Regions from separate parts of the Micromonospora sp. NBC_01655 genome, predicted to be linked through region 2. Evidence: riboswitches for the same ligand, from Rfam matches in the RefSeq annotation. Region 2 holds a riboswitch; the other holds the start of a gene.
What was found. A riboswitch is a leader RNA that binds a small molecule or an ion and turns the genes downstream of it on or off. The one in region 2 is predicted to bind thiamine pyrophosphate.
Positions count from the first base shown of each region.

Region 1: linked by a shared signal. The riboswitch ahead of thiE (thiamine phosphate synthase) and the one ahead of OOK41_RS10020 (ECF transporter S component) in region 2 are both predicted to bind thiamine pyrophosphate.

Region 1 covers NZ_JAPEQF010000001.1:1,392,077-1,397,103, forward strand. The annotation lists gene OOK41_RS06670 (ThuA domain-containing protein) at 1-2,199, opposite strand, end outside; TPP riboswitch at 2,615-2,724, shown strand; gene thiE (thiamine phosphate synthase) at 2,719-3,345, shown strand; gene thiO (glycine oxidase ThiO) at 3,339-4,442, shown strand; gene thiS (sulfur carrier protein ThiS) at 4,555-4,755, shown strand; gene OOK41_RS06690 (thiazole synthase) at 4,761-5,027, shown strand, end outside.
Region 2 covers NZ_JAPEQF010000001.1:2,089,761-2,094,787, reverse strand. The annotation lists gene OOK41_RS10035 (alpha/beta fold hydrolase) at 1-756, opposite strand, end outside; gene OOK41_RS10030 (TIGR03943 family protein) at 786-1,538, opposite strand; gene OOK41_RS10025 (permease) at 1,535-2,461, opposite strand; TPP riboswitch at 2,772-2,877, shown strand; gene OOK41_RS10020 (ECF transporter S component) at 2,958-3,551, shown strand; gene OOK41_RS10015 (ABC transporter ATP-binding protein) at 3,667-5,027, shown strand, end outside.

The DNA of each region.
Region 1 (5,027 bases), 700 kb from region 2:
GTCGGCGCTGGCCTCGACGATCGGGGCCCGGTCACCGGCGACGTAGTCGATCCGGTAGACCCCGGAGTCGTCGTTGTTGCCGCCGAAGCCGGTGCCCCACTCGATCAGGTACAGCGCGCCGTCCGGCCCGAACTCGAAGTCCATCGGGCGGATCAGGCTCATCCCGGTCAGCAACTGGTTGATGTCGACCAGCGTCCTGCCGTCCGCGCCGACCTGCATCGTGTACATCTTCGACTGGTTCCACTCGCCGAACAGCGCCTTGCCGTCGTAGTAGGCCGGCCACTTGGTCTTCGACGGGTTGTCGGCGTCGTACCGGTAGGCCGGGCCGGCCATCGGGGCGCCGCCGCCGCCGATCTCGGGGAAGCGCGGGTTGCCGGAGTAGTCGTAGTCGACCGTGGCCGCGATGGCCGGGGGCAGGGTGGTCAGGCCGGTGTTGTTGGGGGAGTCGTTCACCGGCGCGGCGCAGTCGAACTTCGCCCCGCTCGGCCCCGACGGGAACTGGTAGTCGTTGTACGCGTAGTTCGCCCCGGTGCAGTACGGCCAGCCGTAGTTGCCCGGCCGGTCGACGATGTTCCACTCGACCGTGCCCTCGGGGCCCCGGTTCGGGTTCGCCGCGCCGGCGTCCGGCCCGTAGTCGCCGACGTAGAGGGTATCGGTGGCCGGGTCGACGCCGATCCGGAACGGGTTGCGGAAGCCCATCGCGTAGATCTCCGGCCGGGTCTTCGCGGTGCCCGGCGCGAACAGGTTCCCCGCCGGCACGGTGTACGTGCCGTCGTCCTCGGGGTGGATCCGGATCACCTTGCCGCGCAGGTCGTTGGTGTTGCCGGAGCTGCGCTGCGCGTCGTAGTCCTGCCGGCCGGCCCGCTCGTCGATCGGGGTGAACGCGTCCGACTCGAACGGGTTGGTGTTGTCGCCGGTGGCCAGGTACAGGTTGCCGGCGGAGTCGAAGGTCATGCTGCCGCCGGCGTGGCAGCAGGTGTTGCGCTGGGTGGCGACCTGGAGGACGACCTTCTCGCTGGCCTTGTCGATGGTGTCCCCGGTGACGGTGAACCGGGACAGGTGGTTGCGCGGGCCGCCGCCGTTCGGGGCGTAGTACAGGTACACCCAGTTGTTGGTGGCGAAGTCCGGGTCGAGGCGGAGCCCGATCAGGCCGTCCTCGTTGCCGGTGAAGACGTCCAGCCGCAGCGCGGTGACCGTGTTTCCGCTGTCCGGTTTGACGATCTGCACCCGGCCGTCGCGCTCGACGTAGAACACCCGGCCGTCCGGCGCGACGTCCAGCTCCATCGGGTTGCTGGTGTTGCTGTCCAGCGTGACCTTCTCGAAGCTCGACGTCTTCGACGCGCCACAGTCGGCCCGTTCGACGCCGGCCGCGGTGCGGATGCCGCCGAGCAGGTGGGTCAGGAACTCCGGGTCGGCGTACGACTCCTGGGTGTGCCCGCCGCCGGTGTACCAGGCCCGGCCGCCGTCGAAGTCCTGGCACCAGGCGGTCGGGTGGTCGGCGCCCATCGCGCCGGCCCCGGGGCTGTAGCTCGTCTCGTCCAGGCTGGCCAGCACGTGCACGTCGCCGCGCGGGTTGGACCGGAAGTTGTACCACTCGTCGAACCGGGACCAGCGGCCCGGCAGCGCGGCGGTGGACGGGTGCGCGTGGTCCTCCACCTTGACGGTGGCCTGCTGGTTGGCCGGGTGGCTGGCGAAGTACGCGCCGACCAGGTCGCCGTACCAGGACCAGCTGTACTCGGTGTCCGAGGCGGCGTGGATGCCGACGTACCCGCCCCCGCCCTGGATGTAGCGCTCGAACGCGGCCTGCTGGTCGGCGTCGAGGACGTCCCCGGTGGTCGACAGCCAGATGACCGCCCGGTACTTCGCCAGGTTCTCGTCGGTGAAGGCGGCCCCGTCCTCGCTGGCGTCGACGGTGAACCCGTTGTCGGCGCCGAGCTTCTGGATGGCCGCGAGGCCGGCCGGGATGGAGTCGTGCCGGAAGCCGGCGGTCCTGGAGAAGACCAGCACCGCGAACGGGTCGGCCGCGGCGGCCCGCGCCTGCGCGGCCGGTGCCGGGGCGGCCTGCGCCGGCCGGGCCGAGGTCGCCGGGGCGGCCTGGGCGGCGGTGCCGGCGACCAGGCCGCCGGCGACGAGGGACAGCGTGAGGAGGGTGGCGGTGAGAGGGCCGCGGGGTAAGCGGCGGCGGCGGAATCGGGACACTCCATGCTCCTTTGTCCGTGCTGGACAGCGGTGTGCCTGGGGACGCTCGCCGCAGACCGTCCCCGGTCGGATCGGTGCCGGCCACGACGGTGCCGGCTGCCTGTCGTACCGGTGCGGGCCACGCCGGGGCCGCGCACCGTGTCGGGACCGACGGAGGCCACGCCGGGGCCCGCGTCGTCCGGGTCGACGGAGGCCACGCCGGGCCCCGCCGAAATTATGTCGATTGGTTGAACAAATTAGCGCCGCTGGATCGGTTTCGGGCAAGGCGTGGGCGTGTAACGATTCGATATCGACGGTTCTCTTTTCCGTCGACGATGGAGGAAAGGGGGAAACCGGGCGGGCTGCGGGCGGCTCGTGGTCCAGCCCACTGGTCCACCCCCTTGGCGGAGCAGCCGATCCGTCGTACGGTGACACGCAAGTAACCCACGGGAGCCCGGTGCACCGGGCTGAGAGGGGGGCTGAGAGCCCCCGACCGTCGAACCTGATCCGGGTAATGCCGGCGCAGGGAGGAGAGTTGCCGTGCCGTCCCTCGGGCGACTGCATCTGATCACCGACACCCGGCCGGGCCGGGACCCGCTCGCCGTGCTGCGCGCCGCCCTCGCGGTGGCCCGCGCCGAGCTGGTCGTCCAGGTCCGCGTCACCGACGACACCACCGACCGCGCGGCGTACGACCTGGCCCGCCGGGTGGTCGCCGCGTGCGCGCCGTACGGGGCGACGTGCCTGGTCAACGACCGGCTGCACGTGGCGCTCGCGGTCGGCGCGGCCGGTGGACACGTCGGCGCGGACGACCTGCCCGTGGCGGCGGCCCGCCGGCTCCTCGGCCCGGCCGCGACGCTCGGCGCGACCGCCCGGTCCCCGGGCACCGCCGCCGACGCGGTGGCCGCCGGGGCCAGCTACCTGGGCGTCGGCCCGTGCCACGCCACCGACACCAAGACCGGCCTGCCGGACCCGATCGGGCCCGCCGGGGTGCGTGCGGTCGCCACCGCCGTGGCCGTGCCGGTGATCGCCATCGGCGGGGTGACCGCCGCGACGGTCCCGGCGCTGCGCGCCGCCGGGGCGTACGGGGTGGCGGTGGTCGGGGCGCTCTCCGCCGCCGCCGACCCGGGCCGGGCCACCGCCGAGCTGCTCGGGGCGCTGACGTGCTGACGGCCACCGGCCAGGGGACCGCCGACGTGGCGGTGGTGGGTGCCGGGCCGGTCGGGCTGGCGGTCGCCTGGCGGTGTGCGGCGCGCGGGCTGCGGGTCGTGGTGCACGACCCGGCACCCGGGTCGGGCGCGTCGCACGTCGCGGCCGGGATGCTGTCGCCGGTCGCCGAGGCGTACTTCGGCGAGCACGAGCTGACCGGGCTGCTCGCCGCCTCCGCCGCCCGCTGGCCCGGGTTCGCCGCCGAGCTGGCCGAGGCCGCCGGGACCGGGTTCGGGTACCGCACCGAGGGCACCCTTGTCGTCGGGTTGACCAGCGACGACCTGGCCGAGGCGCGGCGGTTGTGGTCGTACCAGCGGGGGTTGGGGCTGCCGATCACCCCGCTGCGCCCCTCGGAGCTGCGCGACCGCGAGCCGGCGCTCGCCCCGCGGGTGCGCGGCGGCGCGGTCGCCCCCGGCGACCACCAGGTCGACCCCCGGCGGCTGGTCGCCGCGTTGCGGGCCGCCGCCGAGCGGGCCGGCGCGACCCTGGTCGCCGGCCCGGTGCGGGAGCTGTCCGACCTGGACGCCCGGGTGACCGTCGTCGCCGCCGGCTGCGGCGCCGCCGCCCTCACCGGGCTGCCGGTCCGGCCGGTTAAGGGGCAGATCCTGCGGCTCCGCGCGCCCGGCGGCGGCCCGCCGGGCTTCGGGCACGTGATCCGGGGGTACGCCGACGGCGAATCCGTCTACCTGGTGCCCCGGGACGGCGGTGAGGTGGTGGTCGGCGCGACCGTCGAGGAGCGCGCCGACACCGGGGTCACCGCCGGGGCGGTGCTGCGGCTGCTGCGCGCCGCCGTCGACCTGGTTCCCGAGCTGGCCGAGTACGACCTTGCGGAGGCGTCCGCCGGGCTGCGGCCCGGCACCCCGGACAACGCGCCGATCATCGGGCCGCTGCCCGGCCGGCCCGGGGTGCTCGCCGCCACCGGGCACCACCGGCACGGCATCGTGCTCACCCCGGTCACCGCCGACCTCGTCGCCGAGCTGGTCGTCACCGGGGAGGCGGACCCGCTGCTCGCCCCCTTCACCCCCGAGCGGTTCGCCGGCCACCGCCGGCACGGCTGATCACGTCCCGGCGCGTCCGGCCACGTCCTGGCGCGACCGGCCATGCCCGGCCCCACCGACCACGGCCCGCGCGACCGACCGCGGCCGGGTCGCCTTCGAGGAGGAGCACGACATGGAACTGACGGTGAACGGCGCCGGGCGGACGCTGCCCCCCGGTGCGACCGTGGCGGACCTGGTCGGCCTGGTCACCGAGCAGCGCGGCGGCCTCGCCGTCGCCGTCAACGGCGAGGTGGTGCCGCGCGCCGGCTGGCCGGCGACCGCGCTGCGCGACGGCGACCGGGTCGAGGTGCTCAGCGCCGCCCAGGGCGGGTGAGCGGGATGCCCGTCGCACCGGCGTACCCCGGCCGGGCCGCCCCCGAGCCGGCGCCCCTCGCGCTGGGCGGCGAGACGTTCGGGTCGCGGCTGATCCTCGGCACCGGCGGCGCGGCCAGCCTGCACGCGCTGGAGCAGGCGATCCGGGCCTCCGGCACCGAGCTGGTCACGCTCGCCCTGCGCCGCGTCGACACCGCCCCCGGCAGCGCCGGCGGGCTGCTCGACCTGCTGGCGCGGTGCGGGGTGAAGCTGCTGCCGAACACGGCCGGCTGC
Region 2 (5,027 bases):
GACGCCGGGCAGCACGACGGGGCGGTAGTCCCCGGTGACGTGGGCGGCGCACGCCTCGGCGGCGGTCCGGCCGATCGCGATGTCCCGGTTGCTCCACACGAACGTGGTCGGCACCGGCACCGGCCCGACCGCCGCGAGATCGGCTCGGGACATCGCCCGGTACCAGTTCAGCGCGGCGCTCAGCGCGCCCGGCTCGCGCATCGGGTCGGCGTACCGGGCCACCCGGGCGGCGTCGCCGACCCCGCCGAGCAGCCTGCGCAGGGCGGCGGCCCGCAACGCCAGCAGCACCCTCTCCGCCGTGCCCGGCTTGCGGAACAGGGCGATGTACGACGAGCGGGCCTTCTGCCCGGCGTCCGTGGCCAGAGCGTGCGCCATGGCGGCGGGGTGCGGGACGGACACGGCGGTGAGGCTGCGCACCCGGTCGGGGCGGCCCGCGGCCAGACCCCAGGCCACGATCGCGCCCCAGTCGTGCCCCACCACGTGCGCCGCGTCGACGCCCAGCGCGTCGAGCAGGGCCGCCGCGTCGGCGACCAGTTCGGGGAGCCGGTAGGCCTCGACCGCCCCGGGCCGGGCGAGCGGCGAGTACCCCCGCTGGTCCGGCGCGTACGTGCGCAGCCCGGCTGCGTGCAGCGCCGGCACCACCCCGTCCCACTCGCCGCCGTGCTGCGGGAACCCGTGCAGCAGCAGCACCGGTTCGCCGTCGGTTGGCCCGCCGGTGCGGGCCTCGAACGTCAGCCCTCGCGCCTCCACCTGCATGATCGGCAGCCTACCCAGCGGGGCCGGGCTCACTCGTACTGGTTTCGCGGGGCGGGCACCTCCCGCCAGGACTCCACGGCCAGGTACGGGATCTCGGCGTCGTTGACCGGGTCCCGGCCGACCCTGACGCTGTACCGGCCGGTGGCCTCGACCCAGGTGTCGTTCGGCAGGCCGAGGGGCACGTCGCCGGTCAGGCCCAGCTTGACCGGGCGGCCGTCGGCGGCGCAGCAGGACAGCACCATCCGGGCCAGCAACGGCTGCCCGTCGGGGCCGGCGACGATGAACCCGGTGAGCCGGACCCGGCGGTCGCCGATCGAGGTGCCCCGGTCGAACAGCGCCCGGGAGGCGTAGTCGAGCACCGTGACCGGGGCCGGGTCGCCGGGCGGAAGCGGCGGGTAGTCGGACGGCTGCGCTTCGGCGGCGAGCGCCGTGCCGGCCTGTTCCGCCGCGTACGAGCCGAGGGCCGGCGGGGCGACCAGCAGCAGGCCGAACACCGGCAGCAGGAGCAGCCAGCCGACCCGCGGCTCGTGGTGCCCGGCCCCGTCGCCGGGTTCGTGGCCGTGCTCCCCAGGCCCGTCGCCGGGCTCGTGCTCCCCGGTGGCGGGCGGGCGTAGCTCGTACCACAGTGTCGTCACGGCGGTGGCCACCAGCACCAGCCCGGCGGCGATCAGGAACGGGCGCAGCCCCTCCTTGACGTAGCGCAGGTAGAGGTCGGTGACGCTGGCCCGGACCACCGCCCCGCCGAGCAGCAGCAGGACGACCGCCTGCGCCTGCCGGTTCACAACAGCACCGCCCCGGCGAGGGTGGCCACCCCGACGGCGACGACGAAGGTCGCCGGGGCGAACCGGAACGCGAACCGGCGGCCGAGGACACCGGCCTGCATGGAGATCAGCTTGAGGTCGACCATCGGCCCGACCACCAGGAAGACCAGCCGGGAGGTGAGGGAGAACTGCGACAGCGACGCCGCGACGAAGGCGTCCGCCTCCGAGCAGATGGACAGCAGCACGGCGAGCACGGCCAGGGCGAGCACCGACAGCACCGGGTCGTCGGCGAGGGTCTGCAACCAGCGCTCCGGCACGAGCACGTTGATGGTCGCGGCGGCCATCGCGCCGACGACCAGGAACCCCCCGGCGTGCACGACGTCGTGCCGCACGGCGGCCCAGAAGGCCATCCCCCGCCCGACGCCGTCCAGCTCCGGCCGGCGCGGTAGCCGGAGCCAGTCGGCGCGACCGAGCCGCAGCCAGAGCCACCCCATGATCATGGCGACGGCCAGGCTGGCGAGCGCCCGGGCGAGCACCATCCCGGGGTTGCCCGGGAAGGCGACCGCGGTGGCGGTGAGCACGACCGGGTTGACCGCCGGGGCGGCGAGCAGGAAGGCCAGGGCCGCCGCCGGGGTGACGCCGCGCCGGATCAGGGAGCCGGCGATCGGCACGGAGCCGCACTCGCAGCCCGGCAGCACCACGCCGGCGACGCTGGCCACCGGCACCGCCAGGGCCGGGTGCCGGGGCAGCGCCCGGGCCCAGAACGCGCGCGGGACGAAGACCGCGATCGCCGCCGACAGCAGCACCCCGAAGACCAGGAAGGGCACGGCCTGCACCAGCACCGAGACGAACACGGTGGTCCAGGTCTGCACCCGGGGCGCGGCCAGCGCGTTGGCCAGCGGCTCGCGGAACACCACCACCAGCACCAGCACCGCGGCCAGCACCTCGACCGAGCCGACCGGGCGGCGCCGCCCGCCCGCCGCCTCCCCCGCCGGTACGTCCGGCGCGGCAACGCCGACCGGCCCCGCCGCCGGGGCCCGCCCGTCGACGCCGGCGGGTGGCGGGGAACGGTCGGTCGGTGACGTCACGGCTCGCCCCCTGGATGGTCGACGGTTCGGCGGCGCGACACTATCGCGCCCAGCGGGTCGGGTCGATGAAGTACGGCGAGATGACGGTTTCCGCGTCGGGGGTGAGCTGCGGTTAGATCACTTTGCCCGGCGATCTTCCGAGGTGTTAGCGTCGGCGAGACAACTTCACATCCGACAGGGGAGCGCACAGCGCTGAGAGTGCGGGCACCGCCCGCAGACCCTCGAACCTGATCTGGGTAATGCCAGCGCAGGGAGTTCGGTCGACCTCCAGCCGCGCCGCCGTCCGGTCCCACCAGGGCACCGGGCGCGGCGTGCGTCTTCTCCTGGTTCGCTCAGGACTGGGAGCCATCACATGAACCACACCGACAGCCACCGCTGGCGCACGATCGACATCGTGGTCGCCTCGGTGATCGCGGTCGCCTTCGGCGTCATCTTCTGGGCCTGGGGCCTGGTCTGGAGCGCCACCGAGGGGGCGTTCGGGTTCTTCCCGCCCGCGCAGACCCTGCTCTACGGGGTCTGGCTGATGCCGGCCGTGCTCGGCGGCCTGGTGATCCGCAAGCCGGGCGCGGCCCTGTACTGCGAGACCGTCGCCGCCGTCCTGTCCGCCCTGCTGGGCAGCCAGTGGGCCGGCACGGTGATCCCGCAGGGCATGGTCCAGGGCATCGGCGCGGAGTTGGCCTTCGCCGCGTTCCGGTACCGCTCGTTCCGGCTGCCGACCGCGCTGCTCGCCGGGGCGCTCACCGGCCTCAGCGCCGCCCTGTTCGACTTCCTCGTCTGGAACGCCGAGTACGACCTGACCAGCTACCGCATCCCGTACGCCCTGCTCACCATCGTCAGCGCCACGGTGATCTCCGGCGCCGGCGCCTGGGTCCTCACCCGCGCCCTGGCCGGCACGGGCGTCCTGGACCGCTTCCCGGCCGCCCGCGACTACCGCGCCCCCGTCTGACCGCGTTGGTCAAGAGGTTTGCGTCAGCCGAACCCGGTTCTCCGGACGCAGACCTCTTGATCACCCAGGCTGGTGGCGGGGTGGGGTTGGGTGGGAGGGGGTTTGGGTGGGTGGGGTGGGTGGGGTCTTGGTGCGGGGGTTCGGGTGGCGGCATGCCGGGCGGCGGGCCTGGGCGGTGCGCGGGGTGGACCTGCGCGTGGAGCGCGGCGAGCGGGTGTTACTGCTCGGGCCGTCGGGGGCGGGCAAGAGCACGCTGCTGGCCGCGCTGGCCGGGCTCCTGCCCGAGGACTCGGGCGAGCAGGAGGGCACCGTAGAGGTCGACGGGGTGGATCCCCGCAAGGACCGGGAGCGGGTCGGCATCGTCTTCCAGGACCCGGACACCCAACTCGTCATGGCCCGCTGCGGCGACGACGTGGCGTTCGGGCTGGAGAACCGGGGCGTACCGGCCGACCAGATCTGGCCCCGGGTGGACGAGGCGCTGCGCCGGGTCGGCTTCCCGTACGGCCGGGACCGGCCGACCGCCGCCCTCTCCGGCGGGGAGCAGCAGCGGCTCGCCCTTGCCGGGACGCTCGCCCTGCGGCCGGGGCTGCTGCTGCTCGACGAGCCGACCGCGAACCTCGACCCGGCCGGGGCGGCGCTGGTCCGCCGCGCGGTGGCCGACGCGCTGGACGGCGACACCACGCTGATCCTGGTCGAGCACCGGGTCGCCGAGGCGCTGCCGCTGGTCGACCGGGTGGTGGTGCTGGAGCCCGGCGGCGGGGTACGCGCCGACGGGCCGCCGGAGGCGGTCTTCGCCGCCCACGGCGACGCGCTCGCCGCCGAGGGGGTCTGGGTGCCCGGCCGGACCGTACCGCCCCGGCATGCCGGCGCGGCGCCGGGCAGCCTGCTGCTCAGCGCCGACCGGGTCGCCCTGCCGCCCCGCCTCGCCCCGATCGACCTCGCGGTACGCGCTGGCGAGGCGCTGGCCGTGCTCGGCCCCAACGGCGCCGGCAAGTCCACCCTGGCACTGCTGCTGGGCGGCCTGCTCCGGCCCGGGTCCGGCCGGGTGACGGCGACCGGGGAACTGGCCGGCAGGGACGCCCGGACTCCCCCGTACCGGTGGCGGGCGCCCGCGCTGGCGAGCCGGATCGGGTCGGTCTTCCAGGACCCGGAGCACCAGTTCGTCACCGGCACGGTCTTCGACGAGCTGGCCCTCGGCCCGCGCCGCACCGGCCGGCCGGAGACCGCCGTCCGGGCCACCGTGGACGCGCTGCTGGAGCGGCTGCGCCTGGCGGCGCTGGCCCGCGCGAACCCGTACACCCTCTCGGGTGGGGAGGCGCGGCGGCTGAGCGTGGCGACCGCCCTGGCCACCGCGCCCCGGCTGCTGATCTGCGACGAGCCCACCTTCGGTCAGGACCGGCGGACCTGGCTGGAGCTGGTCGACCTCTTCGCCGAGCTGCGCGACGCCGGGCACGGCGTCGTCACGGTCACCCACGA